4 regions of the Peribacillus sp. NPDC097198 genome follow, and region 1 is predicted to be linked to each of the others. Evidence: riboswitches for the same ligand, from Rfam matches in the RefSeq annotation. Region 1 holds a riboswitch; each other region holds the start of a gene.
What was found. A riboswitch is a leader RNA that binds a small molecule or an ion and turns the genes downstream of it on or off. The one in region 1 is predicted to bind S-adenosylmethionine.
Positions count from the first base shown of each region.

Region 2: it holds a riboswitch for S-adenosylmethionine, as region 1 does, so the genes downstream of both, ACIQXQ_RS17165 (Na+/H+ antiporter NhaC family protein) here and mtnK (S-methyl-5-thioribose kinase) in region 1, are expected to answer to the same signal.
Region 3: it holds a riboswitch for S-adenosylmethionine, as region 1 does, so the genes downstream of both, ACIQXQ_RS05360 (Fur-regulated basic protein FbpA) here and mtnK (S-methyl-5-thioribose kinase) in region 1, are expected to answer to the same signal.
Region 4: it holds a riboswitch for S-adenosylmethionine, as region 1 does, so the genes downstream of both, ACIQXQ_RS04110 (methionine biosynthesis PLP-dependent protein) here and mtnK (S-methyl-5-thioribose kinase) in region 1, are expected to answer to the same signal.

Region 1 covers NZ_JBIWDO010000004.1:343,387-350,918, reverse strand. Annotated here, with positions in the region: gene ACIQXQ_RS09495 (pyridoxal phosphate-dependent aminotransferase) at 1-977, opposite strand, end outside; gene ACIQXQ_RS09490 (carbon-nitrogen family hydrolase) at 1,078-1,860, shown strand; SAM riboswitch class I at 1,934-2,086, shown strand; gene mtnK (S-methyl-5-thioribose kinase) at 2,158-3,363, shown strand; gene mtnA (S-methyl-5-thioribose-1-phosphate isomerase) at 3,376-4,422, shown strand; gene ACIQXQ_RS09475 (lmo1851 family serine protease) at 4,948-6,405, opposite strand; gene deoD (purine-nucleoside phosphorylase) at 6,675-7,379, opposite strand.
Region 2 covers NZ_JBIWDO010000011.1:25,721-33,252, reverse strand. Annotated here, with positions in the region: gene ACIQXQ_RS17185 (branched-chain amino acid ABC transporter permease) at 1-138, shown strand, start outside; gene ACIQXQ_RS17180 (ABC transporter ATP-binding protein) at 141-905, shown strand; gene ACIQXQ_RS17175 (ABC transporter ATP-binding protein) at 898-1,605, shown strand; gene ACIQXQ_RS17170 (ABC transporter substrate-binding protein) at 1,627-2,826, shown strand; SAM riboswitch class I at 2,983-3,087, shown strand; gene ACIQXQ_RS17165 (Na+/H+ antiporter NhaC family protein) at 3,287-4,579, shown strand; gene ACIQXQ_RS17160 (alanine/glycine:cation symporter family protein) at 4,888-6,336, shown strand; gene sigH (RNA polymerase sporulation sigma factor SigH) at 6,667-7,320, shown strand; gene ACIQXQ_RS17150 (hypothetical protein) at 7,393-7,532, shown strand, end outside.
Region 3 covers NZ_JBIWDO010000002.1:460,909-468,440, forward strand. Annotated here, with positions in the region: gene ACIQXQ_RS05325 (aldehyde dehydrogenase family protein) at 1-418, opposite strand, end outside; gene ACIQXQ_RS05330 (MFS transporter) at 702-1,907, shown strand; gene thiE (thiamine phosphate synthase) at 1,946-2,581, opposite strand; gene thiM (hydroxyethylthiazole kinase) at 2,562-3,377, opposite strand; gene thiD (bifunctional hydroxymethylpyrimidine kinase/phosphomethylpyrimidine kinase) at 3,374-4,180, opposite strand; gene thiW (energy coupling factor transporter S component ThiW) at 4,149-4,682, opposite strand; gene tenA (thiaminase II) at 4,683-5,372, opposite strand; TPP riboswitch at 5,478-5,570, opposite strand; TPP riboswitch at 5,639-5,744, opposite strand; SAM riboswitch class I at 6,049-6,152, shown strand; gene ACIQXQ_RS05360 (Fur-regulated basic protein FbpA) at 6,251-6,514, shown strand; gene ACIQXQ_RS05365 (aspartyl-phosphate phosphatase Spo0E family protein) at 6,741-6,917, shown strand; gene ACIQXQ_RS05370 (GNAT family N-acetyltransferase) at 6,970-7,479, opposite strand.
Region 4 covers NZ_JBIWDO010000002.1:218,948-226,479, reverse strand. Annotated here, with positions in the region: gene ACIQXQ_RS04125 (MFS transporter) at 1-724, opposite strand, end outside; gene ACIQXQ_RS04120 (hypothetical protein) at 951-1,193, opposite strand; gene fumC (class II fumarate hydratase) at 1,301-2,683, opposite strand; SAM riboswitch class I at 3,003-3,117, shown strand; gene ACIQXQ_RS04110 (methionine biosynthesis PLP-dependent protein) at 3,202-4,314, shown strand; gene metC (cystathionine beta-lyase) at 4,311-5,492, shown strand; gene ACIQXQ_RS04100 (GNAT family N-acetyltransferase) at 5,565-6,026, shown strand; gene ACIQXQ_RS04095 (ABC transporter ATP-binding protein) at 6,096-7,532, opposite strand, start outside.

The DNA.
Region 1 (7,532 bases):
AAGAAGGAAGCATCTGGAGCCTGGACATCCCATCCAATGGATCGTAACCCTTCGATAAATACATTTCGTCGTCCTTCGTACATGTTCACGAGTTCCTTCACACACTCTTGTGAATCCAGTAAGGCGCATGCCGTGGCTTCTTGTATTGCGGGAAAAAGGCTGACGTAAAGATGATCCTGCAATAATTCAAGCGATTCGATGACACTCTGGTTGCCAACCGCAAAGCCAACCCTCCACCCCGCCATGTTATATGTTTTAGAAAGGGTGTAAATTTCTATCCCCACTTCTTTTGATCCTTCTGCTTGAAGGAAGCTTACCGGTTTTTTCCCATCGAACCCAATTGCACCATATGCGAAATCATGGACCACACATATCGAGTGTTCTTTTGCCATGGAAACCGTTTCTTCGAAGAATTCTGCTGACGCCGATGCTCCTGTGGGATTATTGGGATAATTCAAGAACATCATCTTCGCTTTGTCAAAAACCTCTTTATCTATTTCCTTATAATCGGGAAGAAAATCATTTTCTTCGGTCAAGGGCATAATTTCCGTTTTAGCTTGGGCTAACGCTACACCTGACAGGTAATCTGGATAGCCCGGATCAGGCACTAAAATTGTATCGCCTGGATTCAACAAGCATTGCGGTAATTCGACTAGACCAGCCTTTCCACCGAAAAGAATCGCCACTTCCGTTTTAGGATCTAGCTTGACGCCATATTCACGTTCATAAAAGAGGGCCGCAGCTTCTTTTAAATAGGGAAGCCCCCTAAAAGGAGAATATTTATGATTCATGGAATTTCCTGCTGCTGTCTGCAGGCTCTTCACGATATGTTCAGGAGTCGGTTGGTCTGGATTTCCCTGCCCAAGATTAATGACATCCTTGCCTTCTGATGTTATGTTATTAACTTTTTCGACTAAAGAAGCAAAAAACTGCTTTGGAAGCTCTTGAAGAAGTCTGGATTTTTCGAATTGCACCATCTTTGCACCTTCTCTGAAATTTCTTGAAATTATAGTCACAAATGATATATGTTTATCTTAATCTTGTAAAGTACTTTTTTACATATGGAGGTTTTAAATGATGAAATGGAAAATCGCCTGTTTACAAATGGACATTGCCTTTGGACAGCCAGATATAAATTTCCAGGTGGCAGAACAATGGATTGAAAAAGCTGTACAGTCTAAACCGGACATCGTCATGCTGCCGGAACTATGGACAACCGGCTATGACTTAACGAGATTACATGAAATTGCAGACGAAGAAGCAGAACAAACCATTACCTTTCTAAAAGCCCTTGCAAAAAAACACCGAATTAACATAATCGGTGGCTCGATTGCAAAGAAAACTAAGGAAGGCATCTATAACACAATGCTCATCATCGATAAAGAAGGCAAACTGGTTAAAGAATATGATAAACTCCATCTGTTTCAATTGATGGATGAACACCATTACTTACAACCTGGCAAAAAAGACGGCTTATTCTCCCTCGATGAAAAGATTTGCGCCGGATTCATTTGCTATGATATCCGTTTTCCGGAATGGCAACGGGCCCATACGGTACGAGGTGCGGAGGTTATCTTCGTGACCGCCGAGTGGCCAAAGCCTAGGCTCCATCATTGGAGGGCACTGTTAATCAGCCGGGCAATAGAAAACCAAGCCTTCGTTGTGGCTGTGAATCGTTCCGGTTCTGACCGAAATAATCATTTTGCCGGACATTCCATCATCATCGACCCGTGGGGAGAAATCATTTGTGAGGCTGGTGAAGAAAAAGAACTTCTACTCGGCACCCTTGACTTAGAAAAAGTAGGAGAAGCAAGAAATAAAATACCCGTTTTCGAAGATCGGCGGCCGGAGTTTTATTAATTTACCATTGACAAACTATTTGAAATATTGATATCATTCATTCGAGATTAATTTTCTGAAAATAAATACAATACTCTTATCAAGAGCAGGCTGAGGGATAAAGGCCCTATGAAGCCCAGCAACCGACTGTAATACCATTGTGAAATGGGGCGGGAATTCCGCCGGATTATATCCACAGAGCACGGTGCCAAATCCACCAGAAAGAATTCTTTCTGGGAGATAAGAGGTTCGAAGTGAAGCTTCTGCCTCTTTCTATGGGAAAGGGGCTTTTTCATATTTTTTAATGTACTTGGAGGGATAACAATGACTCAACCATCAAATTTCAAGCTATTGACAAACGAAACGGCAATTGACCTAACGAAGAAACTTGGGTTACTGCATTCAGATGACTCATTACTATGTAATGAAATCGGTGACGGAAATTTAAATTATGTTTTTCACGTTACAAATCCCGTAACAAATAAAGGAGTTATCATCAAACAAGCAGTTCCTTACGCAAAGGTTCTTGGTGAAAGCTGGCCATTGACTTTAAAAAGATCGGCTATCGAAGCGAATGCATTAATTCAATTCAGAAGCTATTGTCCCGAACTTGTCCCACAAGTCTATTATTCTGATGAACAGCTTGCAATCACCGTCATGGAAGATTTATCACACTTGAAAATCGCCCGGACCGGATTAATTGAAGGAGATCATTTCCCTCTATTATCCAAACACATTGGTGAATTTGTTGCAAAGACCGCTTTTTATACGTCTGATTTTCATTTGGAACCGGCAGCGAAAAAAGAGGTTGCCCGGAACTTCACGAATCCAGAACTCTGCAAGATTACTGAGGTTTTCATTTTCACGGATCCTTTTTTGGAGGAACATCCAGGCGAGTTTGAGCTTGAGTTGCTGGAGGCTGCCAAGTCTATATGGAAAGATGCTGATTTAATACTGGAAGTGGCTAAGTTAAAACAAAGCTTCGAATCCGAGCAGGAGGCCCTTCTTCATGGCGATTTACATACGGGAAGTATATTTGCAAGTGATACAGAAACAAAGGTAATTGACCCTGAATTCGCTTTTTATGGTCCTGTTGGATTTGACCTTGGACAATACATGGCGAATCTCCTATTCCAGGCAGTAACACGCGAGGCCACTGGGAAGGAAGAAATCTTTACTCATCTTCAGGAATTTTGGAATACATTTGAAGAAACATATACGAACCTGTGGAATTCTGAAAATAAAAGTCCTTACAGTAAGATCGAAGGTTATCTTCCATATGTACTCAACAAGTTTAAAGGTGATGCATATGGCTTTGCAGGATGTGAACTAATTCGAAGAACCATTGGCCTATCTCATGTTGCTGATTTAAATGGCATTGAGAATAAAGAAACTAGAATTACAGCTAAAACGGCTACCTTGAAAATCGGGGCCCATATAATCAAAAATCGGAAAGAACTGAATATTCCAGCAGTGATAGAAGCCGTAAAGCAATATACATTGCCTTCCTATTCAGCCCTATAAGGAGATATACATATGACAACTACAACGCCACTACCCTATTCCGTCCAATGGAATGATACCCATATTACCTTATTGAATCAACAGGCCTTGCCATCAAAAATAGAATTCATTGAACTTTTTACGGTTAAAGATGTATATGACAGCATCTTGACCTTGAAGGTCCGTGGTGCCCCCGCTATCGGGCTAACTGCAGCATTTGGCGTTGCTCTTGGTGCAATCCAGGAAAATACCACGGATTTATGGCAATTTAAACACAATGTCACGAAACATGTTACTACACTCGCTTCTTCAAGACCAACAGCGGTCAACCTTTTTTGGGCACTGAAAAGAATGGAGAATACTCTACAAGCAGCCAATAGCATCGCTTCAGCCAAAAGCGCTCTTGTTGCTGAAGCAAAAAAGCTATTTTCAGAGGATGTGGAGATGTGCCGAAAAATTGGTGAATACGGATTGTCTTTATTCAACGAGGGTGATTCTATTTTAACCCATTGTAATGCTGGGGGGATAGCCACTGCACGGTACGGAACAGCCCTCGCACCTTTCCACCTGGCCCAGGAAAGAACCTTTCCTATAAAGGTCTATGCCTGTGAAACGAGACCTGTCTTGCAAGGGGCACGACTCACCGCATGGGAACTTATGCAAGCTGGAGTGGACGTTACATTAATCTCGGATAATATGGCAGCCCACACCATTCATCATAAAAAAATCGAAGCCATTATAGTCGGAGCAGACCGTATTGCGGCAAACGGTGATACAGCCAATAAAATTGGTACATTGGGTTTGGCGATATTAGCTAAGCATTACGATATTCCTTTCTATGTAGCAGCACCATCAAGTACATTCGATTTATCTCTCGAGTCGGGTATCTCCATCCCAATCGAAGAAAGGAATGGGGATGAAATCACTTCTATACAAGGAGTCAGGATAGCACCAGAAAATGTGAAGACATTCAATCCTGCTTTTGACGTTACGCCCCATTCTCTTATTACAAGCATCATTACCGAAAATGGCATCATTTCACCTGATTACAGGAGTAATATCCCGCTTTTTGTAAAATGAAATTATTTATAAAGGATTAATCAAGGGGCTGTCCCAAAAGGTGTAATTACACACCGAAATTGAATAAATAGTAAAAGGCAGAAACGTTGATTTAACAACATTTCTGCCTCTTTGTTTTTGCGAAATTCACTGGAATAAGGACTTATTAGACAGCCCCTTCATTCTTTTCACGATTAACCTTGGAAACCCATTCAGTTGCTCCTGTTATATTTATTCTGACGAGGTTCTTTTTGATAGATATAATCGCAGAATTTAGTCAGAGTGGCATCTAGCCTTCTTTGATTTTTCTGCCGCTTTTCGGTAGTAATCATTCTTAGCCTTGTATGAAAGTTCATGTTCCTCAAGCAGGGTTTACCGCTCGTTTTCTTCAAATTCTACTTCATCATGGATACCCTTCCATTCCCCACCCATTGGTACTTCTTCCATGGTCACCTTATGGATTACACACACACCTAAGTCAAGCATACGAAAAACGGCCCATCAGCAATAAATGCTTGCTGATAGGCCGCTTGTTTTTATAAAAGATTATTTGATTTTCTTTTTCAATACTTCCACCGCTTTTTTCACTTGAGTATCATTTTTAAGGATTTTATCCCTAATGACTTCCATCAATTTAACGGTTGTATCGTCTTTAATGACACCTGTTTCTTTGATCTTATGATCCTTTTGGAATTCCTTGACCGCTACCTTTGTTTCTTCATCGAAATACTTATCCACTTTTCCTGGATTATACCCGGCTTCTTTCAGCATTTTCTCCGCTGCTTCTACTTCACTCGAGGAATCCGATACTTTCAATCCTTTATCAGGAGAGATATATGGAAGATTGGCATACTCGGGAAGCTTGACTTTTATATCCGGTTCAATCCCTTTTTTATGGATCCAATTGCCTTTCGGAGTCAGCCATTTTTGTGCTGTATACTTAAAGTTGGAACCATCATCAAAGTCTGCGGCTTTTTGCACGGTCCCTTTCCCGAATGATTTTACCCCTACAAGCTGAATACCCGCAGATTCACTAACAGCGGCGGCAACGATTTCAGATGCACTTGCACTTCCATCATCAATTAATACGACCACTGGTAGCTTCAACTCACCATTATTCTGGGATTTATAGACTTCTCTTTTTCCTTTTCGATCCTCGACCTGAAGGATGACTTCCCCATTCGGGATAAATAAGTTTGCCATCGCGATCGCTTGGTCAAGCAATCCACCCGGATTTCCACGTAAGTCCAATATTAGGCCTTTCATCTTTTCTTTATCCATGTCTTCAAGTGCCGTATTCAGCTCTTCCACCGTATGCTCAGAAAAACTTGTAACCTGCACTTTGGCAATCCCATCATCAAGCATCTCTGAATAAACCGTTTCAATCGGAATGGTATCACGCTTAATGGACAAAGTAATCGGTTCCTTTTCACCCGCCCTTGAAATGGCAAGTTCCACTTTTGTTCCCTTTTTCCCCCTGATTTTCAAGACAGCTTCCGAAGAACTTAAGCCATCAAGGCTTTTGCCATTGACACTTAGTATAATATCATTAGGCCGGACTCCGGCTTTTTCAGCTGGTGATCCTTTAATAGGGGAAACCACCATGATCTGTCCATCCTTCTCTTGGATTTCAGCACCTATTCCTTCAAAGGAAGAAGAGATGCTCTCATGGAAACTGGAGGCTTCTTTCTTATCCATATAAGAGGAATAAGGATCATCCAACGATTCTATCATTCCATTTATAGCTCCATCCACGAGCGTGTTCTCATCGATTTCTTCATAATAATTATCTTTGATCGTATCATATGTAGAATATAACTTTTCAAATTCAGGATGATTACTCGGTGCAAGTGACTCTACTTTTTCATCGCCAAAGGTCAACGCGATTGTAGTTATCCCTGCTGTCAAAAATATGAGTAAGAAAATCCCCATAATAAACGTAAACTTTTTTATTTTCACAATTTTGCCTTCATCTTTGGGCTGTTGTTGATTTTCTTCTTCCACTGAAGCCTCACCACTTTCATTCTTCATGACAATATTAACTAATACATCCTATTTTATCAGCTTTCTAGCAAATCGGAAAACTTTAGTTATCAAATTTTTTGAATGATATGTAAGTGCCTACCATCTTGCTCCAATCCAGCTTTCTTATAGAGACCAATTCTTTATCCACATTCTATTTACGTGCAAAAATACGGACTCCGTGGAATAGAAGAAACTAAATATCTTAGTTTCTTCTATTCCTGGCTACCCGTAAATGATAACGTTTATAGTCAGTCTTGAATCGCTGCCTCTAAAGAAACCTCAATCATCTCATTGAATGTTGTTTGGCGCTCTTCGGAGGTTGTTTCCTCACCTGTTAAAAGATGGTCGGAAATCGTTAAAACGGATAATGCTTTACGACCAAACTTAGCAGCAAGTGTATATAATGCAGCCGATTCCATTTCTATAGCAAGGATTTGGTACTTGGCCCACTTTTCCAATTCACTATTATCATTATAGAATTGATCTGCGGTAAATACGTTTCCGACTTTCAATTGCAACCCTTTGTCCACCCCTGCATCATAAGCTTTTTTCAATAAATCAAAATCAGCAGTAGGAGCAAAATCAACGCCACCGAATGTCATGCGGTTCATTTGTGAATCTGTAGAGGCACTCATAGCCAGGATTACATCTCTGACCTTCACATCTTTTTGAATGGCACCAGCTGTCCCAACCCGGATAAGTTTTTGGACATTATAGCTATTCATCAATTCATTTACATAAATCGAAATCGAAGGGACACCCATTCCTGTACCTTGAACGGAAATACGTTTTCCTTTATAAGTTCCTGTATACCCAAACATATTACGAACTTCATTGTATAATTTAGCATCCTCTAAAAACGTCTCAGCAATATATTTTGCACGTAACGGATCCCCAGGAAGCAAAACCGTTTCCGCAATTTCATTTTCTTTAGCACCAATATGTACGCTCATTCTTAAAATTCCCTCCTTGAAGTGGTTGAAATGACATTCCCAATTACTATAACATACCAACCCCATATTAGGAAAATAGAACTTCTTTATCTACTGCAGGAAGTAGGATATAACACTCTTTAAGTGATCGGTGGAACGCAGCAAAACGGCGGA
Region 2 (7,532 bases), on a different contig from region 1:
GGACCTTTACTTACGTTGATCATCATTTTCTATCCACGCGGTATTTCGGGTGCATTCTTTGATTGGAAAATTAAACGAAGAGATAAGAAACAACTGATTATGAGTAAGGACGTTCCGGTTAATGCGGAGGAGGGATGAAGATGTTTATCGAAACGAAGAATTTAACAAAGAGTTTCGGGGGATTGGCAGCTGTAAAAAATGTGGATTTCACCATTGAAAAAGGAAAGATCAATGCGATTATCGGGCCTAATGGAGCCGGGAAGTCTACGTTTTTCAACTTGATCAGCGGCTTCCATCGTCCAAGTTCTGGAGCAGTCCTCTTCAAAGGGAAAGACATCACGAAGCTTCCTGCCAATGAAATAGCGGGACTTGGCATAGCAAGAACATTCCAAACGACTAGTCTTTTTGAACAATCCACCATCTTGGATAACGTGATTGTCGGACATAGGCTTCGCACTAAATCGAATTTGGTAGATGCTATCCTAAGGACGAAGAGGTTAAAACGGGAGGAAAAGACCTGTCGTGATAAAGCGATGGAAGTTTTGAGAATTGTCGGCTTAATGGATGCGGCAAATAAGATGGTCTCGAGTATTTCTCAAGAGGAAAAGAAGAGGACGGCGATTGCCCTTGCCCTTGCGACGGATCCGGAAATCATCTTTCTTGATGAACCGGCTGCCGGCATAAACCCTGATGAAACAGAAGGGCTTACAGAACTGATCAAGGAGTTAAATCAGTCAGGCTTCACGATTTGCTTGATCGAGCACAAGATGCATATGATCATGAACTTAGCTGACCATATCATGGTCCTGAATTACGGGAAAAAAATTGCTGAGGGCACTCCAAAAGAAATCAGGGGGAATGAGGCGGTTATTAAAGCCTATTTAGGAGGTAGTGCTAGTGCTTAAGTTAACTGATGTTACTGTATGTTATGGGAGCTTCACTGCGATTAAGCAAGTGAATATTGAAGTGGAAAAGGGAGAAATTGTCGTTCTATTGGGGGCGAATGGAGCAGGTAAAAGCACGACATTCCGTTCTATCAGCGGCATAAGCAAGCTGGCTCAGGGTGAAATTCATTTTGAGGAACTGGCTATCGGAGGTAGGGCTCCGGATAAGAATGTCCAAGCTGGAATCGTGCAATGTGCAGAAGGGCGGAAACTGTTTCCTCAGATGACTGTCCAGGAAAACTTGAAGATGGGAGCTTACGTACATCGAAAAAAAAAGATGGAAATCAAGTCCTCGTTGGAAAATGTCTATCATTTATTTCCTATTTTAAAAGAAAAACTCCATGATGAAGCCGGAAGCCTGAGTGGTGGACAACAACAGATGCTGGCCATTGGCAGGGCTTTGATGTCTAAACCGAAGCTTTTGATGCTAGATGAACCTTCTGTGGGCCTCGCTCCTTTGATTGTTGAACAGATGTTCCAAGTCATCGAAGAAATAAACCGGGAAGGAATAACCGTTCTACTAGCCGAACAGAATGCGAATGCTGCTCTTAGCATTGCAGATAAAGGATATGTTTTTGAAAATGGGGAAATTGTCGTTGAAGGGACCGCAAAAGAATTATTGTCTAACGATGAAGTACGGAAAGCCTATATCGGAGCATAAGAGTTTAAAAATGAATGGGGGATTTTTATGAAAAAGTTGAGTGTATTCTTTGTAATGCTATTACTCGTCCTAACGGCACTAGTGGGGTGTAACAAGGGAGACAGCCCTGCATCAAGTGGGGGAGGAAAGGCCGGTAAAGGGAAGAATGTTGTCAATATCGGTTTTAGCGGCCCTTTGAGTGGAGCAGCAGCCTTATATGGAAAACGAACGTTAAATGGTATGGAGATGGCTGTAAATGAAATAAACGATGCCGGTGGGTTCGAAGTGGAAGGGGAAAAATATACGCTCAATCTGGTTTCATTGGATGATAAGTACTTACCGAATGAAACGGGTTCAAATGCTAAACGTTTAATCCAGGAATACAAAACTCCGATTATTTTCACTCCTCATAGCGGGGGGATACAGGCCCTACAGGTTTTTAACGAAAAAGAGAAATTTATCATCGGTGCCTATTCGAGTGAACCAGCTATCACGGAAAGCGGAAATTCATTAACGGTAAGGATCCCGCCAAATTATGAAGGGTATATTGAACCGTTTTCTACGTATGCAATGGAAAACTTCGGCAAAAAAATCGCGGCATTGCCACCATCTTCCCAGTACGGGAAAGACTGGGCGGAAAACCTACTACCACATTGGGAAAAGCAGGGTGGTAAAGTCGTGTATAATGCCTCAATTGATTTCTCTAAAGAAACGGATTTCTTCACGACTGTTACAAATGCTTTAAAAGAAAAGCCTGATGTCCTTTTCATCGGTGGGGCGTCGGAGCCTACGGCCAAGGTTGCAAAACAAGCAAGAGAACTAGGTTTTAAAGGCGGTTTTATTATCATGGACCAGGCGAAACTGGATCAAATGAAGCCAATTGCCGGTTCATACGAAACATTGGAAGGTTCGATTGGTGTGCTTCCGCTTATCGACTCCAATGAAGAAGCAGCACCAGCATTCATTGATAAATATAAAAAAATTTATAAGGAAGATGCTAGTTCTGAAGTGGGGTTGAATTACATTGCTATGTATGCCTTTGTGGAGGCAATGAAAGCGGCAGGAACAGTCGAGGATGTGAAAGCCATCCGTGAACATATGCAGGATGGGCTGACAAATACGGCACCTGAACAGAAAATTTACAATATACCTTCGATTGACGAAAATGGTGGATTCGCAGCAAAAGTCGTTGTCGGAGCGGTAGAAGATGGCAAAGTGGTACCCATCAGTGTAGAAGAGTAAAGTGTCACTTGCTTTCACACTAGCTACCTTTACGCCCACGAAGACTAAAAACCAATGCATTCAACAAGTTTGTAAAAATCTTTAATACTTTACCTTGCGAAAACTCTTAAAATGCTGTACTCTTATATTTGCTTTAAAAAAATGAATATTTCTTACTTCTTATCAAGAGAGACTGAGGGACTGGCCCGAAGATGTCTCGGCAGCAGACTTATTTAGAGTGCTGTGCCAAATCCAGCAGGCGATTGACCTGAAAGATAAGAGGAGTGTTTATAGATTAAAAGACCTCTTCTTGTATTAAAACGGAAGAGGTCTTTTTGTACTCATAGGATAGGAATCTGTTCTTGATGGTGTGTTCCTATTTTTTAATCATGCTTATATTAAAATGAAGGGATGCCGGAAAATTTAGAGAGTCCAAAAAGAGTATCCAATACCATGCAAAAATAATAAAGAGGTGTACATCATGAGTTTAGACAATAAAGGGAATCCATGGGCTTTAACGCCGTTTATCGTTTTTTTGATATTATTTATAGGTTCAGGTGTGATTACAAAAGATTTTTACACATTTCCAGTGATTGTTGCCATTGCCATTGCATCTGCTGTGGCACTGGCAATGAATCGAAAGGAATCATTCAATCACAAAGTAGAAATCTTTTGTAAAGGTGCCGGGGATTCAAATATTATGTTGATGGTTGTCATATTCCTATTGGCTGGGGCTTTTTCGGAAGTGGCAAATGGGATGGGAGCCGTAGCATCTACGGTGAATCTTGCACTTTCGATCGTTCCGCAAAATCTATTAATGGTGGGGTTATTTATTATCGCCTGTTTTATCTCATTATCTATGGGGACAAGTATGGGAACGATAGTGGCTTTAGCACCAATTGGAGTAGGAATTAGTGAACAGACGGATATTTCAGTTGCCCTTTCTATGGCTGCGGTCATTGGTGGCTCAATGTTCGGTGATAATCTTTCTTTCATTTCGGATACGACTATAGCAGCTGTACGTACACAGGGAACGAAAATGAAAGACAAATTCAAAGTGAACTTTTTTATTGTTTTACCTGCTGCGGTAATTACATGTGTTATCCTTGGTTTTCTGACGATGGGTGAACAAGCTACAATTTCTGGAGAAGCCTACAGTTGGGTCAAAATTCTACCTTACCTTTGTGTTCTAGTGGCAGCATTGGCGGGAATCAACGTATTCTTGGTTCTCTCTATCGGCATTGTCTTTGCTGGAATAATCGGTTTAGCGGATGGCAGTTATCATGCAATGGAGGTTATTCAAAAAGTAGGAGATGGAATGGCTGGTATGTATGAAATCTCCTTCTTAGCGATCTTGATTGCAGGCATGGTTTCGGTTATCAAACATAACGGCGGAATAGATTACCTACTGAACCTCGTGACGAAAAAAAGCAAATCAAAAAAAAGTGCTGAGTTCAGCATCGCGGGATTGGTTGCTTTAACGAATCTTTCAACGGCAAATAATACCATATCCATCATCATTGCTGGTCCACTTGCAAAAAATATTGCCGAAAAGTATGAAATTGATCCCAGGAAATCTGCCAGCTTGCTAGATGTTTTCGCTTGTAGTATTCAAGGATTATTGCCATACGGGGCACAACTACTTTTAGCTGCCGGTGTTGCACACATCTCTCCTATCAGTATCCTACCCTATTCTTTCTATCCAGTCTTAATCGGGATTTCAGGAATCATAGCCATTTTAATAGGTTTTCCCCGGTTCTCGAAGAAGAAATAAAAATAGTATGGGTGGAAGAGTATCAATAAATCATGAATGTAAAATCATGAATGTAAATTCATGAATGTTGGCCCTGGAGCATTGTCGCCAGGGCTTTTTTAGGGTAAGTGACTTCGAATGGAAAGTGTGGATGAAATCTTTAATTCTTTTATGTTCCAAAAAACTAATATCCTTCTTCAATAATATTAAAATAGTATAATTAAATATAATATAAGGAGTCATCTTTATTCTTAAGTGTTTACTATTTTGCAAAAGCGGGAACTCTAAAGGTATTGTATTGAAATAATTAGAGGTGGGTTCGTTTAAAAATGGAGATAGTAGAAAAGTTTATTACTGAAACAAATGATTTATTATGGTCATCTATACTGATTATATTATTAATTGGAATGGGCATTTATTTTTCTTTTCGGACTAAATTCGTACAATTTAGAATGGTGAAAGAAATGATTAGGTTACTAGGGGAAGGTGCTACGGCAGATAAGAAAGGCGTATCATCGTTTCAGGCCTTTTGTATCAGCACGGCTTCCCGGGTAGGAACGGGGAATCTGGCAGGTGTGGCTATAGCCATCACAACTGGTGGTCCGGGAGCAGTTTTCTGGATGTGGTTAATCGCATTGATTGGATCTGCTTCTGCTTTCATTGAAAGCACACTTGCTCAAATTTACAAGGTCAAAGACGGAGAAGCATTCCGTGGTGGTCCAGCTTATTATATGGAAAAAGCATTAAATGCACGCTGGATGGGTATCACATTTGCAGTTTTGATTTCATTGACGTTTGGACTTGCTTTCAATTCAGTTCAGGCCAATACGATTACAAGTGCGTTCCAAGCATCTTTTGGAGTTGAGAAATGGGTCACTGCACTTATTTTAGCAATCATTACGGCTGTAATCATTTTTGGTGGGATTAAGGTAGTAGCTAAAGTGTCCGAAGTCATTGTGCCTTTCATGGCAGGTGCTTATGTAATAATAGCATTAGTTGTCATCATTATGAATATAACCGAGTTACCTAGTGTTCTGGCTTTAATCTTTGATAGTGCATTTGATGGATTGAGGGAAATTGCTAGTGGTGCACTGGGTGCAGCCATGATGAACGGAATCAAGCGGGGATTGTTCTCTAATGAAGCTGGAATGGGGAGTGCTCCAAATGCTGGCGCTACGGCAGATGTCACCCATCCGGTAAAACAAGGTCTTATCCAGTCACTTGGCGTTTTTGTAGATACGCTTATCATATGTAGTTCTACGGCCTTTATCATCTTGTTTTCCGGCCTGTATTCGTCGAAGGAAACAGATGGAATTGTTCTCACGCAAAATGCCCTTAGTGAGAATTTGGGATCTTGGGCTGGTATATTCTTAGCTATTATTGTGCTTTTATTTGCATTTAGTTCAATTGTTGGAAACTACTATTATGGAGAATCCAATATCAGTTTTATTAATGAAAAAAAAGTTTGGATAAATATTTATCGTGCAGCAGTCGTTGGAATGGTCATATTCGGGTCGATGGCCTCGCTCGAGTTTGTATGGAATCTAGCAGATTTGCTGATGGGATCAATGGCCATCATAAACCTGATAGCCATAGCCTTGCTAGGGAAAATAGCTTTCGCTGCCCTTGCTGATTATCAAAAGCAAAAGAAAGATGGTAAGAATCCCGTTTTCCATGTAAGTAACATTAAGGGATTGAAGAATGTTGAATGCTGGGGTGAACCAACCGATCACGTGGAAGAATCCAGTAAAAAGGTATTGAAAAAGAATCTAGATTGATGAATAAAAAGGCCTCGATATTTTTTCGAGGTCTTTTTTTATACCTTTTGATAGCCCAATATAACCCCGGATCTTAATCCGGGTTATGTTCTTTCTAAATATTCTATTACACTGTGAATAAATACCTTTATAAAATGAAACAATTCATAAATCAATATTCCTATTTACTAGTTGGTAATATATAATATTGTTGGAAAATGTCGGTATTTAAGGGTATCTTTAATGATGTAGCTGAGATACTATAATATTATAAGGTTCTACCAATATTTTGAAGCTAAAACGCAACCTTGTAGTTATTTGGTGCTCAACTAAGTGAGTGGAGGAATAAAAATGAGTATGATCCTCGATAAGGAAAAAGTAGAAAACCCTACACAAATGGAAGATGCAATATTGATAGGCAAATTTCAAGATGGTGACGATGAGGCCCTGAATCAATTAATTACGAAGTATAAAGGTCTTGTCAAAACTAAAGCAATGAAGTATTTTCTAACGGGTGGAGATAAGGAAGATGTTTTTCAAGAAGGCATGATTGGACTGTATAAGGCTATCCGGGATTATCGAGATTGCAAAAATTCGGCTTCCTTTAAGTCATTTGCTGAACTTTGCATTACTAGACAAATTATCACTGCCGTCAAAGCGGCCACTAGACAAAAGCATTCCCCATTGAATACCTATGTTTCACTGTTTAGACCTATTTACCAAGGGGAATCGGAGCAAGCTCTTATTGATGTCGTTCCTGAGCAAAAGCAGATGGATCCGGTTGCCATTTTAATAGGATTAGAAGAATTCAGTGAAATTGAACTGAAATTAACGGAACTCCTTAGTGATCTGGAAAGTACAGTCGTGGACTTGTATATGGGCGGGCAGACCTACTTGGAAATTTCACTAGAATTGAATGTTCAAGTAAAGACAATAGATAATGCACTCCAACGTGTAAAAAAGAAGTTGGATAAGTATCTGGAATCACGGTTGATGGTTGAATAGTATAGATTTTCTTTATCATCATGATTACCGTCATTTAATTCATGGAGAATAATACTTGAAAGTGGAGTGTGTATGCGCAAGGTTAAGTCAGTAAAAATAGATGGCGAAAGTGTTTTTATGTTTAATAGTGCTATATATATATTCGAGACAGCTTCAAGGTATACATTGGAATTGGATATAATAGTGAGTGAAATAGTATTAAAAAAATTCGG
Region 3 (7,532 bases), on a different contig from region 1:
CGACGATTTTAGTCGACCAGCCAGCAAAATATCTCATATGCTCAATGGCTAGAGGAATATCCGCATTTGTTGTTTCACTAATGGGCTTTCCATTATCCAATGTTTCTAATTGTGCTAGTTCTGTTTTGTTTTCTTCCATTAAATCTGCTAGTTTATACATCAGCCTGCTACGGTTAGCGGCGCTCATCTTGGACCATGGGCCTTCATCGAATGCTTTTCTTGCCGCTTTAACGGCTAAATTGATATCTTCTTTATCCGCTTCATATACATCTGCGAGTTTCTTGCCTGTTGCGGGGTTGGGAGTGGTAAAGGTCTTCTTCGAGGCACTTTCTACGAATTTTCCATTGATATAGAGCTTTTTAGGACCTTTTAAAAACTTGTCCAGCTTTCCACTTACTTCTAACGTTAGATTGGTCATTGTTTCCCTCCTGAATATAATGATTATATTGGGCAAAACATGATGACTTAATTGATAACGCTTTCATATGCCAATATTTATCATAAAATAAATAGATGGAATATTCAATCATTACTATTCGACATTTTATTTTCAAATGGAAAAAGGCTTGGAGTCAACGTTTTTCCTATTTGAGTAAAGAAAAGTGTCAAGACAGGTGTAAAATATATGGTAAACTTTAAAGTTAATAGGTAGAATCAAAGTGGGAGACTATATTAAGAACTATCAGATTTAGGAGGAAAATATGGAAAACAATGCGAAAGGGATATCGCAGCGTAAACTGCTGGGTGTCGCCGGTTTTGGATGGATGTTTGATGCACTCGATGTGGGGATGCTTTCTTTTATCATCGTTGCATTGAAACAGGATTGGAATTTAACGAGCCAACAGGTCGGCTGGATTGGAAGTATCAATTCTATCGGGATGGCAGTAGGGGCGATTCTCTTTGGAGCGATGGCAGACCGGGTTGGCAGAAAGAATGTCTTTATCATAACCTTATTATTATTTTCGATTGCGAGCGGTCTGTCTGCGGCTGTCAGTACGCTTAGTTTATTCCTAATTTTGCGTTTCTTGATAGGGATGGGGCTCGGGGGAGAGCTACCTGTAGCTTCAACGCTCGTTTCTGAAAGTGTCGAGGCAAGTAAAAGGGGACGTGTTGTGGTACTCCTTGAAAGTTTCTGGGCGGTCGGCTGGCTGTTGGCGGCACTCATCTCCTATTTCATCATTCCTGTATACGGATGGCGCGTGGCTTTGTTATTAAGTGCAGTTCCGGCGTTATATGCACTATATCTACGCTTGAAATTACCTGATTCTCCTAAGTATACGGAGCTTGAAAAGAAACAGAGATTGTCAGTGCTGGATAATATGAAAATGGTCTGGCAAAGAGGGCACGCACGTCAGACGCTTGTATTATGGATTCTTTGGTTTTGTGTGGTCTTTTCCTATTACGGCATGTTTTTATGGTTGCCAAGTGTCATGGTCATGAAGGGATTCAGCATGATTCAAAGCTTCGAATATGTATTGATCATGACGTTAGCCCAATTGCCTGGTTATTTCTCTGCTGCGTGGCTGATAGAGAAGATGGGGCGTAAGTTCGTATTGATTACATATTTAATAGGAACGGCAGGTAGTGCATTTTTCTTTGGCTCCGCTGAAGGCTTATCACTCTTAATCGTATCCGGCATGTTTCTATCGTTTTTCAATTTAGGTGCATGGGGGGCGCTTTATGCGTATACACCTGAACAGTATCCTACCGTCATTCGTGGAACAGGGACGGGGTTAGCAGCTGGAGTCGGACGCGTCGGGGGCATCTTGGGGCCGTTGCTTGTCGGGTATCTGGTGGCTGGAGATACACCGATATCGACCATCTTCACGATTTTTACCATCGCGATTTTAATTGGTGCTGTTGCTGTGGCATTTGGAAAGGAAACGAAGAATACCATTCTTTCATGAAGGAAGGAGGATGGCTCAAAATGAGCATCCTCCTTCTATTAATTAGTGAATCTTTTTATAGTGTATGAAAGGAGTGTAGCCGCGTCCATTGGATTTTTTGCCTGTGTAATGGCAGAGACGACCGCAGCACCGGCAATTCCACTTTTAGAAAGCCTGTTGATATTATCCGCTGTAATCCCACCGATCGCAACGGCAGGAATCGAGGTACTGTGACAAATTCTCTCCAGTTCCCCTTTTTTCAAAGCAGTTGCGTCTTGTTTCGTTTTTGTCGGGAATACAGAGCCAACACCAATGTAGTCAGCGCCATTGTTTTCAGCTTCAAGGGCCTCCTCCAAGGTAGAGACGGATACTCCAATGATCATATTGTCAGGAACAAGGGTCTTGATGATGGGAAGAGGAAGGTCATCCTGCCCAACATGAATTCCATCCGCTCCTACAGCAAGCGCAATATCCACGCGGTCATTAATGATTAACGGAATCGAAAGTTCATCAAGGACCCCTTTTAATAGAGAAGCTTTTTGATAAAAAGTAAGGGAAGATGCCTGCTTTTCTCTAAGTTGGACGGCCGTAACTCCGCCTGATACCGCCTCGGTGATGATAGTGGTCATGTCCTCGACGGCTAATGATTCTTCCGTGACTAAATAAAGGCTCAAATCAAATGGCACTTTCTTCATGCATTTTCACCTCGTATTTCCATATGGAATCATTCATTCCTGAGATGGCATCGATAATCCGTGTCCGGTATGTCCCTGTGCCATCATTTTTTTCAAGGGTTCTGGCAGCAAGCTCACCAGAGATGCTCATGGTTGAAATTCCTGCGATAGCAGCTGAATAGTAATCCTCCGTAATTCCGCAGAAGACCCCAATCAAGGCCGTCGACATACAGCCGGTGCCGGTCACCTTTGTTAAAAGAGGGTTTCCATTATCGATGATGGACGTACGTGAAGAGTCACTAACGGCATCCTTGGCTCCACTCACGACGACAACACTCTTCAGTTTTCTAGCAGCACGTAGGGATAGTTCTGCATTACTCATGGAAAGCGGTCCTGAATCGACCCCTCGCGTTACGATATCGCCTCCCATTAGCCGATGGACTTCACTTGCATTGCCGCGAATAATCTGGACAGTCATTGAATCGAGCAGTTCCATCGCTTTCTCTGTTCGGTAAGGGGTGGAACCGACGCCCACAGGATCTAAAATTACGGGTATATGGCAATCGTTCGCTGTTTTCCCGGCAATCGCCATCGCCTCCAAGGAAACATCATCCAGTGTACCTAAGTTAATCACCAGTGCTTGTGCCAGTTTGACCATGTCCGCCACTTCTTTTGGATTGGAAGTCATAACGGGAGAACCACCAATTGCCAGGGTAGCATTGGCACAATCATTTGCAGTAACAAAGTTGGTGATTTGGTGGACGAGTGGTTGTTTCTTTCTCACTCTGCCAAATAAGTCTGCAACGGATGTATTCATGTGAAATCACTCCGTTCCTTTTTATAAAATTGATGGAAATGGTGAACGGGTCCGTGTCCCTTACCGAGTTCTAAGCTATTTCGTATCGCTTCTGAAATATAGATTTTCGCTTGTTCAATGGACGTCGCTAAAGGAAGTCCATTAGCAAGATTAGATGCAATGGCAGAGGAAAGGGTACAGCCAGTTCCATGCGTATTTTTCGTATGAATGCGTTCACCCTTGATCCAAGAGAACTCCTTGCCATCATAAAAGAGGTCATTTGGATTTCCTACTGCATGTCCTCCTTTCAGTAAAACAGCCTTCGGACCCAGTTCCAGAATAGCGGTACATGCCTTATAAAAGTCCTGCTTCGTCCGAATCGGGAATCCGGTAAGGACCTCTGCTTCCGGTATATTCGGTGTGACAAGTGTAGCAAGTGGAAGTAAATCGATTTTTAACGACGAAACGGCCCTCTCATCTAACAGATGGTGTCCACTTTTGGAAATCATGACAGGATCAAGGACGACGATAGCCGGTTTAAATAATTTTAGTGAATGGGCGACGGTTTCGACCGTCTCCTTTGATCCAAGCATCCCTATTTTTACTACGTCGACACGAATGTCTTCAAAAACGGCCGCAATTTGGTCGGTAATCACAGCGAGATCGATGGGCTGTACAGATCGAACTTCCAAGGTATTCTGCGCCGTAACGGCGGTGATAACAGACATGCCATAAACCCGATGGGCCGAAAATGTTTTTAAATCAGCTTGGATGCCGGCTCCGCCCCCAGAGTCAGATCCGGCGATCGTTAGTGCCCTTTTCATAAAAAAACCCCTTCATATAATGATTTTTTAAGAGAACTTTCAATAAAAGAAAGCCTATAATTGCGCCCGTTAAAGAACTAAGAAGAAAAGCTGGCAGAAAACCAAAAAGTGCCGCTTTTTTTCCCAATAATAAAAGCGCGATCGGATAACAGGCGATGGATCCGAGAATGCCTGTCCCCACTATTTCTCCCAAGCAGGCGTGTCCCATCCTTCTTGTTTTTTGGTAGAGGAAGGCCGCCAGCAGGGCACCAACCATGCTGCCCGGAAATGCAAAAATGGAACCTGTACCTGTCATGTTCCTGAGAAGGGATACTAAAAAGGCCTGTGTCACAGCAAAACCCGGCCCCAACATAACGGCTGTCATGACGTTGGTTACATGTTGAATAGGAAACACCTTCGCAAAACCAACAGGGATGTAAACGAATGAGCTAGTCAGTGTAGTGATGGCCGTGAACAAGCTAGTCAACGTCATTTTCCGTAACAAGTTACCAGTACCTAGCATTCAAAGCGGCCAAACCTGTTCGTTGTGAACCATGTCCCAAAATAAATATTCATATCGGGAGGTCATTAAAAAGTGTTTCTCTAATCTTTTCAATTCCCTTTCAGGCATATCTTCCGTCAGTTCGTCTAACAGCTTGGCCAACCATTTGTGCGCATCTGCGAATTCGGGGGATGCATACGATTGAATCCAAGCGATATAACGATTTGTTTCTAGTGCTGTACCATTTTGTTCTTTTAATATCGAGCCAATTTCATAGTAATCCCAGGCACAAGGAAGTAAGCAGGCAATAAGGTCGGCTAAAGTTCCATGATGGGCAGCATTGAGCATATAACCTGTATAGGCAAGGGTAATCGGAGTGGGTTCGGTATTTTCCAATTCCTCAGAACTAATTCCGAACTCCTTGCAGTAGCTCCTATGCAAATCCATTTCTACCTGTAGAGTCTCATTTAAAATACTCGCAAATTTGGTCATGATCTCAAGGTTAGTGGCCTTGATGGTCCCTAAGGCAAAAAGCTTGGCATAATCCATAAGATAGATATAGTCCTGCTTTAAGTAATAGGCGAATTTCTTTTCTGATAGTGTCCCGTTTCCAATTGCTTGAACGAAAGGATGAGTATGATTCTTTTTCCAAATTTCTTTTGAACGTTCGTGGAGTCTAGCACTGAAAGTTTTCATTTGGGTTTTCGTCATGATTTTTCCCCCTTATAATTCATTCACATACAAAGGAGGGGAGTGTCCAAAAATGAAGAACAGCCGCTTTCATATAGAAAGCGGCTGTTCTAGGAATGTACGAATCCCTTTTTCAACCTGCTTTCCTCCGCTGGTATGACCAGATCAGGTACAAAGGGTTTGATTCTCAGCCTATTAATGGCTCCCCTAGCAGTTTATTATTCAATTAAACGAAAACCCCGTTCCTGAAAACGGAACGGGGCAGATGGATGAAGTCAAATATACGACGACGATATCATCCACTTTCCTCCGCCGGCATCACCCGGATCAGGTTCAAAGGGTCCGGAACATCATTCCATCTCAGTCTTATAGAAGACTCCCCTAGTGGTATTTCGTATGTGATTATTGTCATCATATCAGATAAAAAGGAAAATGCAACCTTTGAATCCAATAGAATTTTATGAGTATTTTGTGGCGTGAAAGGGGTAGTAGGATAAAATCCCCAATGGTAAATGGAGCATACCTAACCCACGGTCAATTGGAGGGAAATATAGTTATTAGCAAAATAGGGATATGGTCTTACCTTGTGCTAAAAGGGCACACGGAAAAATAATATAAAAATTAAAAATTATTTGAATGTAATTGACTTATCCTTGCAAGTGGGATAAAATCATGTCAAAATCATTTATATTCTGTATTCTTATCCAGAGAGGTGGAGGGACTTGGCCCTATGAAACCTCGGCAACAGACCCATCGGGGAACTGTGCTTCTTCCAACAAGCAATCGCTTGGAAGATAAGAAGAGACGAACGGACCTCTGTCGACCTCTTCTTGGATTAGAAGGGGTTTTTATTTTTGTCAAATAGGGTTTAAGAATCCCATACAACAGGTATATATATTTTGGCTTTAGCAAAGCCTATAAGATTAGGGGCATTATATGTGGAAAATATGAATAAAAGGAAAGGGGCCATTCATATGGCAGAGTTTTTCGAGAAAAAAGAACAGAGGAGAGCATTGTTGATAGAAGAACTATTATCAAATGGTGTATACAAAACCTCTGATGAAAAGCATCTCTATGATGCTCCATTAAAAGCTCTTGAAGATGAATATAAGATCGTTATAGATAGATCAGGTAATGAGTCACCTCCAGAGTGCATGACTTAGTTAACCTATAGTGAACAATCAAAGAGAAAAAGCATTTGCTGTGTAAAAGCGAATGCTTTTTCTCTTTGAACTGACATAAAAAGTACAAAATATAAAAATATAATGGGTATTTTGTCACATTTCACTAGTGAAATAACATATTTAAAACATGTAAAATGATTGATTTCGCCTAGTGCTTTGGTTATGATAAAAATGTAAAATAATTGAAAAATAGGAAGTGATTATATTGAAGCCTCCTCATATAACAACAGTTGAAAAAATTGAAGAAAAACGAAAAGAAATGATTATGTTAGCAAAAAATTATGGTTTGACAAGCAGGATGACCATTCAAGCAAGTCAAGAGTTGGATTCTTTATTGAATGCGGTCACACATATAAAATTCCTGGGAGTTTGTCGCGAATAATCAGTACATCCCAGACCATTCAAATCCAGGCAATCGCCTTTTGCAATGGAAGTCATGTAGTGACACGTTTACCAAGAATGACCAAATCGCGTTCCACTCCATCGAGTTCTGCTATTTTCGGTAAATGCGCCCATTTTTCAAAACCGAATTTTGAAAAAAGCTTAATACTTGGTACATTGTGTGCGAAAATAAATCCAAGAAGTGTCTTAATCCCTATCTTCGGACTCGCCTCTATAGCCTTTTGGATTGAAAGTTGTCCAATTCCTTTCCCACGGAACTCCTCATCTATATAGATGCTAATTTCAGCGGTAAAATCATATGCGGGTCTACCATAAAAAGATTGAAAACTCATCCATCCAGCTGTTTTTCCATCATGTATGATCATATATAATGGCCGTTTGAGAATATGATGTTCCTCAAACCATTTGAGCCGTGATTCTACTGTAACTGGTTCTGTATCCGCAGTGACCATCCTCGAAGGTACTGTAGAATTGTAAATTTCGATAATTTTAGGCAAATCCTCAAATACTGCTTCCCTGAATTCTGTAAACTCCTTCATCATTAAGCTCCAATCCATTTATTATGGCATTCCAATCACCAGTACAGGTGCATCAT
Region 4 (7,532 bases), on a different contig from region 1:
TATTCACAAGATAGCTGCTTCCCCACAGTCCTAGCGTTGATTCAACGCCGCAATAGAAAAAGAACGTGAACAATGCATACTTGACTCCTTTGATTTTAAGCGGCCTTTCCTTGGATACCCGTTCTTCCGAGTAATCCGGATTCACTGCGCTACGTTCATCGATTGGCACCCTCCGAGAGACTAGCTTCCATAATGGGAGGGTTAACACGAGTAAAAGGGCTAGGGTGAACTGGATATAGGAAATGGTTACATAACCAGCTCTCCATGTGCCTTGATTAGCCATATAATAAGACATCATGATTGGGCCTATGCTTGCCCCCACTCCCCAAAAGCAATGAAGCCAGTTCATATGATGGGCTTTATAATGCAAAGCCACGTAGTTATTCAGCGCAGCGTCGATAGCTCCTGCACCCAGCCCCAAAGGGATCGCACAGATAATAAGCCAAGCCAGAGAGGGAGAATAGGCAATGCCAAATAAGGCCACCGCTGTCAGGGCCACACTTATACACGTGACCTTTCCCGTCCCCAGTCGTTTATTTAGCCAGCCGCTAGCCAAGCTTGAGAAAATGGTCCCTGCTGCAACAATCATATAAAGTAAGCCTGCAGTCTCCAGTGGCTGGTCATAATCAGACTGCATGACCGGCCAGGCAGCACCCAGTAAGGAATCTGGAAGACCCAGGCTTATGAAAGCCAAGTAAATCATAACCAATAAGAGCATTGCCAAGGATACCACCCTACTTTCCATTCACCACGAATAACTCACTACCATAACATTATACGGCGAGACAAGCCCACTATCCCTCTATTTTTCCACTATGAATTTCCAAATCCAAGTTTAGGTAACCTCCTTTTCATGAAAAAATGATCCACATAAAAAAGAGACTTCTCATTTTTATGAAAAAGTCTCGATCATTAATTATTCTTAGGTCTCACCCTATTATTCAAGAACTCTATTCCTGTACCAAAATCACTTCATCGTGTCCGCAGTTGGGGCACTTCATAATATGCGGGCATTGTCCCTTTTGAAGGGATTCGGGAAAACCGTCATTTTTTTTCAATGTATCAATATCCATATAAGCACTGTAATCATCGGCATAATCCATCAATTTCCCTTGATCTTCAAGGTCACTACTGCATTTAGGGCATTCTAAATGCATTTTTCTAAGACCATTGCATAGTGGACATAAAGACATGACCATTCCTCCTGTTCGATTTATCTAGTTTAAGTATTCGTTTATTCCATCATTTTAACACATCAAAACATCCTCCCTACATGCGAGGAAGGATGCTTACCTGTTGATTATTTATTGACCATGTTAGCAGGGTCAACCCATGCTTTGAATTCATCTTCCGTTAGGAATTCAAGTTTCAACGCCGCTTCTTTCAAAGTGGAGTTGTCTTTGAATGCAGTTTTCGCAATTTTAGCCGCTTTTTCATACCCAATATGTGGGTTCAATGCCGTTACGAGCATAAGAGAACGATCAACATTTTCTTTGATCTTATCTTCATTCGCTGTAATTCCTACCGCACAGTTATCATTGAAGGAATGAATGCCATCTGTCAATAATTTAACGGTTTGCAGGAAGTTGTAAATGATGACCGGTTTGAAAACATTCAATTCAAAGTTCCCTTGGCTTGCTGCAAAACCGATTGTAGCATCATTTCCGACAACTTGTGTCGCAATCATTGTCATTGCTTCACATTGGGTCGGATTCACTTTACCTGGCATGATGGAGCTGCCTGGCTCATTTTCAGGAATGGCGATTTCACCGATTCCGCTTCTTGGGCCACTTGCCAGCCATCTAACATCATTGGCAATCTTCATTAAATCAGCAGCCAACGCTTTAAGAGCACCGTGTGCATAAACAATTTCGTTATGGCTTGTTAAAGCATGGAACTTATTATCCGATGTGACAAATGAATGTCCTGTATCCGCTGCGATTTGTTTAGCAGAAAGTGCCGGGAATTCTTTTTTCGTATTGATTCCAGTCCCTACAGCCGTACCGCCCAATGCAAGGTTCAATAATTTTTGGCTACTTTCTTCGATCATCGCCAAATCTTTACCAAGCATTGCTTTCCAACCGGAGATTTCTTGGCCAAGAGTTAGTGGTGTCGCATCTTGAAGATGGGTCCGTCCAATTTTCACGACATCCCAGAATTCTTTTTCTTTGGCTTCGAATGTGTCACGAAGCACTTTAATGGCCGGTACCAATTTTTCGGCAACTTCCATATAAGCTGCGATATGCATGGCTGTCGGGAATGTATCGTTAGAGCTTTGCGCTTTGTTAACATCATCATTCGGGTGAAGCATCTCAGTTTCGCCTTTTTCCTCTAACCATTTATTCCCTTTGTTTGCGACAACTTCATTCACGTTCATATTACTTTGTGTGCCGCTACCAGTTTGCCAGACGACAAGTGGGAAATGTTCGTCAAGCGTCCCTTCAAGGATTTCACCACAAATTTTAACGATGGCATCCTTCTTCACTTCTGAAAGATCGCCAAGTTCAAAATTCACTTTTGCTGCCGCTTGTTTTACGTAAGCAAATGCATGAACTAATTCAATCGGCATTTTTTCATAACCGATTTTGAAGTTATTACGGCTTCTTTCCGTTTGAGCACCCCAGTACTTATCAGCAGGAACTTTTACTTCCCCCATTGTATCTCGTTCGATTCTATATTCCATGTGTTCTCCTCCTATATTCGCACTATCCACTGAGAAACAATATGTATATGTAATGAATAATGACGTTTTATATGATCCCCTATATATTGTACAAACTTTATTATTGTAAAGCAAAAAAAACGGAACACAAATGACCTTTTCCTTCAGAAAAGTCCGTTTAATCTGAATCCGGTTCTATTACTCTGTTGAATTCGTAATTTTATAATGATAAATCTGATACATGTTCCATAATAGCTAGTCCCAAATAACCGTCTATTAGGAATGTCCTTGACAGAATCCTATATTTATAGTAAATTCAAAAGAAATTGAATAATCAAAACTCTTATCGAGAGAGGTAGAGGGAATGGCCCTATGACACCTCAGCAACCTTCATTTGTTTCAAACCAATGAAAAGGTGCTAATTCCACAAGTTTGTGTAACTTGGAAGATAAGAAGAATGACTCTATCCTACTTATTCAAGTCTTCTTCTTAAAGAAGACTTTTTTTATTTTATTTAACTAAAAGGAGCAGTGAAAATTATGTACAAAACAGAAACCTATCTTGCTCAGCTTGGAAACCGCAGTGAAACGGCGACAGGAACGGTCAATCCGCCCGTTTACTTCTCGACGGCTTTCCGTCACGAAGGAATTGGTCAATCAACAGGATTCGACTATACACGAACAGGAAACCCTACACGCCAGCTATTGGAGCAATCTATCGCCAAACTAGAACATGGCGATCAAGGATATGCATGCAGTTCGGGAATGGCTGCCATTGCCACCATCCTTTCCTTATTCAAATCAGGGGATGCATGGATCAGTAGCGAAGATTTATATGGCGGTACATATCGTTTATTAGAGCATGGCTTTAAAAAATGGGGGCTACAATGCGAATATGTCAATACATGTTGCCTGGAGGAAATTGAAAAAGCAATCACCCCTCAAACAAAGGCCATCTTTATTGAAACTCCCACAAATCCTCTTATGCAGCAAACGGACATTCCAGCCGTCGCCGCTCTTGCCAAACAATACAATTTACTATTGATTGTTGACAATACTTTTTACACGCCGATCATCCAACAGCCCCTCTTACTTGGTGCTGACATCGTGATTCACAGTGCAACGAAATATCTAGGTGGCCATAATGACGTGTTGGCCGGCTTGATTGTGGCAAAAGGCGCCGAGTTATGTGAGTCCCTTGCTTTCCACCATAATGGTATGGGAGCGGTCTTGAGCCCATTTGATTCGTGGCTGTTGATGCGCGGGATGAAAACCTTGGCACTGAGAATGGAGCGTCATGAAAAGAACGCCAAGGTTATCGTTGATTATTTGACGGAACATGAAAGTGTAACGGATGTTCTCTATCCTGGTCGTGGCGGCATGATTTCATTCCGGGTCAATGATGAAGCGGTGGTCAACCCATTTCTACAGTCCCTTTCATTGATTTCATTTGCCGAAAGCCTTGGTGGCGTCGAAAGCTTCATCACGTATCCGGCGACACAGACACATGCCGATATGCCTCTTGAAGTTAGAACGGCAAATGGAGTTTGCAATCGACTCCTTCGATTCTCTGTCGGCATCGAGGACAGCGGAGATTTAATCGAAGACCTGCAGCAGGCATTTGCTCAAGTAAAAAAGGAGGCAATACGATGACAAACCAAGAATTCAGTTTTGAAACCAAATTACTACACAACCAACATAAATTCGATCCAACAACAGGTGGGGTGAGTGTTCCGATCCAGCATGCTTCCACCTTCCATCAAACCGACATTGATCAATTTGGCAAATACGATTACAGCCGGAGCGGGAATCCGACGCGAGAAGCACTGGAAGATATCATTGCGGAACTGGAAGAAGGCACGCGCGGATTCGCTTTTTCATCCGGGATGGCTGCCATTTCAACGGCTTTCCTCCTGCTTTCTGCCGGTGACCATATCGTCATCTCTGAAGATGTATACGGAGGCACATTCCGAATGGTAACAACCGTGCTGACCCGTTTTAACATCGAACATACCTTCGTGGATATGACGGATCTTGAGAGTGTAAAAGCGGCCATCCAGCCAAATACGCGAGCAATCTATATTGAAACGCCTTCCAATCCCTTGCTTAAAGTAACCGATATTAAAGCGGTATGTGATATCGCCAAAAGCATTGGCGCATTAAGCTTTGTAGACAATACATTCCTGACACCTGCCCTGCAAAGACCGTTAAACCTCGGGGCCGATATTGTCCTGCACAGTGCAACGAAATTTTTGTCTGGACATAGTGATGTCGTAGCAGGCCTTGCCGTCGTAAAAGACCCGGACCTTGCCGATAGACTTGGTTCCCTCCAAAACTCTTTTGGAGCGGTGCTCGGTGTTCAGGATGCCTGGCTTGTGATGAGAGGTCTGAAAACCCTATCCGTCCGGATGGAGCACTCTCAAAAAGGTGCTGAGAGAATTGCGGAATATTTAAAACAGCAACCGTTAGTGAAAAACGTGTATTACCCTGGTCTTTCCGACCACCCACAACACGGCATCCAGGAAAATCAAGCCAGGGGAGCGGGAGCTGTTCTATCATTCGAATTGGAAAGCGAAGAAATTTTCCGCTCGTTCGTAAACCATGTCGAGTTACCCGTATTTGCTGTAAGCCTCGGGGCCGTCGAATCGATTCTATCTTACCCGGCTAAAATGTCCCATGCGGCCATGCCTGCAGAAGAAAGGGAAAAACGCGGCATCACGAACAGCTTGCTTCGCTTGTCCGTCGGTTTGGAAAATCCTGATGATTTGATCAGGGACTTTGATTTAGCCCTTAAGAAAAGTGCAGAAAAACAGGCCGTTTCTACTAAATAATCGGATGAGAAGGATAAAAGGAACAAGTAATGTTAGGATTTTAATTCAGGATATTTCAAAGGAGAAAAGGATTTGAAAATCGATCGAACAGACGATTATGAATTAGTTGCTAGATTGAATAAATACGTGCACGATTTACATGCGAATTTATATCCTGATTATTTTAAGCCATATAACTTCCAAGAAGTTAAAGCTTTTTTCCAAGGAATCATCCATCGAGACGAATTCACTTTCCTGAAGTTGGAGGATGAAGGAAAACCTTTGGGATATGCTTGGATTGAGTTAAGAAACCTTCCCGAAAATGCCTTTAAAAAAGCGTATAAATCTGTATATGTTCATCAAATAAGTATAGTGGATAGTCAAAGAAGAAAAGGATATGCTACTACGTTGATGGATAGAATTACTGATTTTGCAAAAGAAAACGGCATTAACAGGATTGAACTGGATTATTGGTTCGATAACGAAATTGCAAGGAACTTTTATAAGAAGAATGAGTTTGTAAAATACCGAGAATTTGTTTACAAGGAAATGTAATCTATATGAGCAAATGAGAAAGAAGAGGAGCAAATGCCCCTCTTCTTTCTCATCCTACATATTATGAATCTATCCAGCCATCCCCTTATTAGGTCCAGCCTGCAGTTCATACATTTGATAGTATTTCCCCTTTTGTTCCATCAACCCTTCGTGTGTCCCCTGTTCCACTATCCGCCCTTTATCCAATACGAGAATCTGGTCGGCATTCTTGATCGTGGATAATCGATGCGCGATGATGAAAGTCGTTCTTCCTTTTTTCAACACTTCCATGCCTTCTTGGATGATGGCCTCTGTTTCCGTATCGATGCTCGCCGTTGCTTCGTCCAAGATCAAAATCGCCGGATCGAAGGCCAGGGCGCGAGCAAAGGAAATCAGCTGTCGTTGTCCCGAGGACAATGTCCCACCTTTTTCAATCACCGGTTCATCAAGCCCTAATGGCAAATGCCGCAACACTTTATCTCCACCAACATCCTTTAACGCTTTTTCTATGGTGGCCCTTGTGATCCTTTCCTGGCCTAGACTGATATTGGAAGCAATCGTTCCCGTGAATAAGTAAGGATCCTGAAGGACGATTCCCATATGTTCCCTTAAGGTTTGATGGGGAATATCCAAAATATCCTTTCCATCAATCTTAATGGATCCCTCATTGCTGTCATAAAAACGGAACAGTAAATTCATGATGGAACTTTTCCCTGAACCAGTATGGCCCACCAATGCGACCGTTTCTCCCTGACTAGCTGAAAAGGATATGTCCTTTAAGACATATTCATTTTCCTTATAGCCAAACGATACATGTTCGAATGCCACATTGCCTTTATATCTGGGAATGTTTCGATCGCTGACTTGAATGCCCGGCTCATCCAACAGACTGAAAGCCCTCTCCCCCGCAACCAATGCCTGTTCCAGGTTCGCGAACTGATTGACGATTCCATGTAACGGATGAAGCAGTCGGCTGATCAAGTCGACGATGGCATACATCATCCCGAGTGAAACGGCTGAGGTCGCTGTAAGAGACATCCCGCCAAAATACCATACAAATGCGATGAGTGCGATAACCTTGATGACTCCAATCAAGTTTCCCCCCGTCAAGGAATTCAAATGAAGCATCTTGTTTTGATAAAAGTAATGATCTCGGTTCAAGGTTTCAAATGACTGTTTCGTTTCCTTTTCACGTCCGAATGCTTGAATGATATTCATTCCTGAAATCGATTCATTGATCATCCCATTGATATCACTGACTCGTTCCCGAATGATATGATTATATTTCGAGGCGAATTTACGATATACCTTCGTCCAGATAATAATGATGGGAACAAGTAGGAGACCCATGAGACCCGCACGTGCATCCAAAATGTATAAGGCAATAAGTACACCGATGATGTTGATCGTACTCGAAAAGAAATTGGCCAGGACGGTTACATATAATTCGCGGATGGCCTCTGTATCATTTGTAACCCTGGCAACGACCTTACCAGCAGGCATATTGTCAAAATAGCGGATTGGCAA